2 regions of the Rothia sp. HMSC061C12 genome follow, and region 1 is predicted to be linked to the other one. Evidence: predicted binding sites of a transcription regulator. Region 1 holds the regulator's gene; the other holds the start of a gene.
What was found. Region 1 encodes HspR, which represses chaperone genes until heat shock. Its sites were predicted from a motif close to AAGTTGAGTCNNNNNGACTCAACTT; they were not measured.
Positions count from the first base shown of each region.

Region 2: a site for HspR is predicted at 2,009-2,033, ahead of clpB (ATP-dependent chaperone ClpB). Genes of this name have one in related genera too.

Region 1 covers NZ_KV821872.1:185,632-188,730, reverse strand. Annotated here, with positions in the region: gene HMPREF3055_RS06970 (nucleotide exchange factor GrpE) at 1-100, shown strand, start outside; gene HMPREF3055_RS06965 (DnaJ domain-containing protein) at 443-1,435, shown strand; gene HMPREF3055_RS06960 (heat shock protein transcriptional repressor HspR) at 1,439-1,945, shown strand; gene trmB (tRNA (guanosine(46)-N7)-methyltransferase TrmB) at 2,214-3,020, opposite strand.
Region 2 covers NZ_KV821863.1:77,815-80,913, reverse strand. Annotated here, with positions in the region: gene clpB (ATP-dependent chaperone ClpB) at 1-1,952, opposite strand, end outside; gene HMPREF3055_RS04500 (NAD(P)-dependent oxidoreductase) at 2,223-2,906, shown strand; gene HMPREF3055_RS04495 (HAD family hydrolase) at 2,925-3,099, shown strand, end outside.

The sequences.
Region 1 (3,099 bases):
GGTAGCTGAGGACCACATCTCCATGGTCCTGCGATACGGCTACCGCGTGAACGACCGCGTGGTTCGTACCGCTCAGGTGGCTGTGGCTGTCGCACCGTAAGGTGGTCGGCTCAGCAATGGCTGAATAACTAACGACGGGCGGGTGCTCTCCCTGATGGGGGAGTGCCCGCCCTGTTGTTTGCCTGGGCTGCTGGCTTGGACTGTTCGCCCGGTGCGCCTGTTCTGCCGGGGTTGTTATACCCGGTGTGTTGGCGCGGGTTTTGGCGAGCTGTGGTGGCGGTTAAAGGCTTGTAGGGGCGCTATTTTTTGGGCTCAGCCCTTTCAAAATTGAGTCAAGTAGACTAAACTTTTATATAGAGTATTAAGACAAGCACGCGGTGCCCCTGCAAGCCGTCCCGTAACCGAGGAGGGCGGCGCATCACCGCAGAAGGAGAAACACAACATGGCAAGTGAAAACTGGCTAACCGACGACTTCTATAAGGCACTGGGTGTCAGCGAAGACGCAAGCGAAAGCGACATCAAGAAGGCATACCGCAAGCTCTCCCGCAAGTACCACCCGGACCTGAACCCCGGCGACGCCGCAGCAGAGAAGAAGTTCAAGGAAATCTCGGAAGCATACGACGTGCTCTCCGATAAGAAGCAGCGCGAAGAGTACGACCAGATTCGCCGCTACGGCGCATCTGGCATGGGCGGCTTCGGCGGAGGCGGTTTCGGCGGTGGCAGCTACACCGGCTACCCCGGCGCGGACGCATTCGGCGGCTTCAGCAACGGCGGCGCAGGCATCAACATTGACGACCTGCTCGGCGGCCTCTTCGGTGGTAGCGCCGGTGGCTCCCGACGCTCCGCAGGCTTCACCAGCGCCGACTTCGGCGGCATGGGTGGCGGCGGTTTCGGCGGCGCACAGCACGCAGCCCCCGAAGAAAGCACCACCAGCACCCGCATCAGCCTCGCCCAGGCATACACCGGCGCAACCGTGACCGTGTTCCTGCCGGACGGCTCCCACACCGAGGCGCGCATCCCCGCAGGCATTAAGGACGGCCAGAAGGTCCGCCTGCGCGGCAAGGGCCTGCGCGGCGGCGACCTGAAGGTCACCGTGCGCGTCTCCGATGACTCCGTGTACTCTCGCGAGGGAAACAACCTGATTCTGCGCGCACCCGTCACCCTCGCCGAGGCCGTCGACGGCGCAGTGATTGAGGTGCCCCTGCCGGACGCATCCACCGTGAAGCTGCGCCTGGCACCCGGCCAGGTCGGCCGCCGACTGCGCGCTAAGGGCCGCGGCTTCAAGGCTAAGGGCGGCGACGGCGACCTGCTGGTCATCCCGGAGATTGTTCTGCCCACCGAGCTGAGTGCAGAGGCGCAGGAAGCATTCGATAAGTTCGTAAAACTGGCACCGCAGGAGAACCCGCGTAAGGATCTGTTGAAGAAGGCGAAGTAAACCATGGCATCTCGAGAATCATCATCTAAGTCCCGTAGCGGCAAGCCGTTGCACAGCGTGGACCTGCCGGTTTTCGTGATTTCTGTGGCGGCTGAGCTGGCGGGCATGCACCCGCAGACCCTGCGCCAGTACGACCGCATCGGCCTGGTCCAGCCTTCGCGTGCGCCCGGTAAGGCGCGCCGCTATTCGCAGCGTGACGTGAACCGTCTGCAGCAGATTCAGCAGCTTTCGCAGGAGGGCGTCTCCCTGGAGGGTATTCGCCGCATTATTGAGCTGGAGTCCCTCGTGGAGGAGCAGCAGGAGCAGATTGCGGCGCTGCAGCGTCAGGTTGAGGATGCGAAGGTGAAACTGGGCATGGTGGAGCGCGTGTTCGCAGCCGGTACCAGTGGCGATGTGGTGCATATTGCCCGCGGTACCCGCCCGGCGCCTCGTCAGCGTTCTTCGGCGGTGGTGCTGTACCGTCAGCGTCACCAGTCGGCTACGGCGGATGATGCGAAGCCGCAGCGCTAAACCGGTTAAACCCGCTACACTGGGATAAACGGTTCGGCTGTTCTAGCTCGCTTCTAGTTCATTTGAGCTGGTCAGCCGCCCATATAGACTTGTGCGTCTTAGCGCCGCGCGAGCGAGGTAGGGTAGACCCCCGCCCGCATGCACTCAGACCCACACACAAGGAGGTGAGGCTCCCCGAATGATCGGGGAGCCTCACCTGCTTTAACGTATGCACTTTGCGCGGTGGCGGGAAATCACCTGGCGGTAACTCTCGCTAACGCTGACCCGCTTACTTGCGGCGGTAGGTCAGATCATGCGCGCGGCGGCCCGCCTCCTGAGCCTTACGCTCAAAGCTGGTGAGAGTACGGCCCTCCCAACGCGGAGCCCAACCACCCAGCGGATCCTCCTCGGTCGCACCGGCGCCCGGGTTCACGTTCTCAAAGTCGGGGTGCGCCTCCAGAACCTCACGCATGACCAGGGCGTACTCCTCCCAGTCAGTCGCCAGACGCCAAATGCCGCCGGGCTTGAGCACGCGCGCAACCTTATCAGCGAACGCCGGGGACACCAGGCGGCGCTTGTGGTGGCGGGACTTGTGCCAGGGGTCCGGGAAGAACACCCACAGCTCGTCCACGGAGTTCTCCTCAAGCATGTTGTCGAGCAGCTCGGGCGCGTTCGCCTGAGCTACACGCACGTTCTCCACGCCGGCGTTGCCCATCTTCAGCAGCAGGTCCGCGATGCCGGGGGTGTACACCTCAACGGCGAGGAAGTTCGCCTCGGGCACCTCAGCTGCGCGGTGCACGATTGCCTCGCCCAGACCGGAACCGATCTCGACGACCTGGTACGCCTCACGGCCATAAATCTTATCCGGGTCGAAGGTCGCCTCAGGCGCGACGGAGGTGTCGGTGCGCAGGCGCGGAATGTCCAGCACGTGGGTGGGGGAATAGGTGTCCCACGCCTTCTGACGGCGCGCGGTGAGGCGGTCGCCGCGGCGGACGAAGGAGTAGGGCTGGCGGAAGAATTCCTCGGGAACCGGCTTCTTGGCCTTTTCTTCGGTGGATTCGGGTGCCTGGCTAGGCTGCGTGTTCTCAGTAGACATACCTAAAAGAATAGCGTAGCGCCGCTATACCGTGCGGTTTCGCGGCGTGCGGGGCTGGCGTGACGCTGAACTAGCCGGG
Region 2 (3,099 bases), on a different contig from region 1:
GCACCGACCAGGCGAGAAACGGTGTGCTTCTCGGAGTACTCGCTCATGTCGATACGCACCAGGGCGCGCTCGTCATCGAACTGGAACTCAGCCAGTGCCTTAGCCAGCTCGGTCTTACCGACACCGGTCGGGCCCAGGAACAGGAAGGAACCAATCGGGCGGTTCGGGTCGGAAATACCGGCGCGAGCACGGCGCACAGCGTCAGCGACAGCTACCACTGCGTCTTCCTGACCGATGAGGCGGGCACCGATGCGCTTCTCCATTTCGAGCAGCTTCTCAGACTCACCCTGCATCATGCGGCCTGCGGGAATGCCGGTCCAGGAGGAAATCACCTCGGCGATATCGTCCGCAGTGACCTCTTCGGAAACCATGGACTCGCTCTTAGCGGTGTCCTCGGCGCGCTGTGCTTCCTCCAGCTCAGCCTGCTTTGCCGGAATCTCACCGTACAGCAGGCGGGATGCCTCGGCGAGGTTACCCTCGCGCTGTGCAACCTCTGCGCGGGAACGCAGCTCATCAATCTGGGTCTTGATGTCACCCACGCGGTTCAGGCTAGCCTTCTCAGCCTCCCAACGGGCGTTGAGGGCGTCGAGCTCTTCCTTCTTGTCCGCCATATCCTTGCGCAGGGCCTCCAGACGCTCAACCGATGCGGGATCGGTCTCGTCGGCAAGAGCCAGCTCCTCCATGGTGAGGCGGTCCACGGCGCGGCGCAGCTGGTCAATTTCCTCCGGGGCGGAGTCAATTTCCATGCGCAGGCGGGATGCTGCCTCATCAATCAGGTCAATTGCCTTGTCCGGCAGCTGACGGGAAGGAATGTAGCGGTTGGACAGGGTGGCTGCGGCAACCAGTGCGGAGTCAGCAATCTGCACCTTGTGGTGTGCCTCGTAGCGCTCTTTCAGACCACGCAGAATACCGATGGTGTCCTCAACGCTGGGCTCGCCCACGTACACCTGCTGGAAGCGGCGCTCCAGGGCGGGATCCTTCTCGATGTTCTCGCGGTACTCATCCAGGGTGGTGGCACCAATCAGGCGCAACTCACCACGGGCAAGCATGGGCTTGAGCATGTTGCCAGCATCCATGGAACCCTCGGATGCACCAGCACCAACAACGGTGTGAATCTCGTCGATGAAGGTCACAATCTGACCCTCGGACTTCTTGATTTCTTCGAGGACTGCCTTCAGGCGCTCCTCGAACTCGCCGCGGTACTTAGCACCTGCGACCATGGAGCCCAGGTCCAGGCTAATCAGGGTCTTGCCGCGCAGGGATTCGGGCACGTCGCCGGAAACCATACGCTGTGCCAGGCCCTCAACCACGGCGGTCTTACCGACGCCGGGCTCACCAATCAGCACGGGGTTGTTCTTGGTGCGGCGGGAGAGCACCTGCACCACGCGGCGGATCTCGGAGTCACGGCCGATGACCGGGTCGAGCTTGCCGGCGCGGGCAATGGCGGTCAGGTCGGTGCCGTACTTCTCGAGGGCCTGGAAGGTGCCTTCGGGGTCGGGGGTATCCACGGTGCGGTCTCCTCGGACGTTGGGGATGGTCTGTGCAATGAGGTCTGCGGTAGCACCAAGCTTGTGCATTGCTTCAGCGGTGCTATCGGTTCCGCTGGCGATGCCCAGCAGAATCATTTCGGTGGAGACGTAGGTGTCTCCGAAGCCCTGGGCGCGGGTCTGTGCGGCCTGCAGGGCGGAGAGTGCGGAACGGCTGAAGGAGGCGTTCTGCACGGATGAGCCAGACGCCTTGGGCAGCTTCTTGATTTCTGCGGAAGCAGCCTCGGAGATGGCGTCTACATCCAGGCCTGCGGCCTTCAGCACGGAGACTGCGATGCCTTCGCGCTGGTCCATCAGGGCCTTGAGGATGTGGGAGGTTTCAATAGTGGGGTTACCCGCCGTTTGCGCATTGGTATTAGCGGCGGAGATAACTTCTTGACTCTTGGTCGTGAACTTAATATCCATGATGTCCTTTCGTATCGTGCATTCAGGGGCCTATCCTACGTCCCCTCGCATTACATAACTTGAGTCTACCCCACTCAACTATGTTTCGCAAGGGGGTTTCAAAAAATTTTGTCCACTTTTTTCGTTTTTCACCCCGCACTGCTCTGAGCCCTAGCCAAAACCCCGCTTGAAAGAGCCTCAACCGAAAGCCCCCAGTCGAAACCACATTGTTATACTGACCGGATTGGGTGCTTGCAGGTTCCCATAACAGCTAAAGATTAGGGGCCCCACATGAAAATACTGGTTCTCGGCGCAACCGGCCGCACCGGCCGCCTCTTCACCCGCAAAGCCCTCGAGGAGGGGCACGCGGTCACCGCCTACGTGCGCAACCCCGATAAGGCACGCACACTTTTGGGAACCCACCCGAACCTCACCATCACCCCCGGCGACCTCAACGATGCCGAACAGCTCGCCACAGCATCCACCGGGCAGGACGTCATGGTGAGCACCCTGGGACAGAAGGCCACGGTGCGAGAGTTCCTTCACAGTACGTTCCTGCAGGAGCGCCTGCCGCTCATTATGGAGACGGTTGTGGGCGCAGGCGTGAAGCACTGCGTTCTGATGAGCGCCTACGGCGTGGGCGATACGGTGCGAACCGCCTCCCTGCCCATGCGCCTGGTGTGCAAGGTCATCATGCGCGGCATTTTTACCGACAAGGTTAAGGCGGACGCCCTGGTCGCCGAATATCAGCCGTATATTTCGCGGGCGCATCCGGGCAGGCTGACCGATAAGCCCGGTAGGGGCGGGGTGAAGGTGTTTGACATGGCGAGTGTCGAACGCGTTCCGGGCATTCCGACGATTGCCCGTGAGGACGTTGCCAATGCGCTGCTCACTATCGCCAAGAACCCCCAGAACGCCGGCACGGATTTTTTGGTGACGATTGGGGATGCTGTCCTGCGGTCACCTCAGAAATAAACCGGTAGGCTTAATGGCATGACGACTACGAACACCTTCCCCGCCGCCATTCTCTTCGACCACGACGGAACCCTCGTTGACACCGAACCCATATGGGCTGCCGCTAAGGTTGCTCTTGCCGCAGATTTCGGTGGCACCTGGAGCGAGCAGGACACCCTCGATTGCTTGGGTCTGTCCATGCAGTTCACCCTGG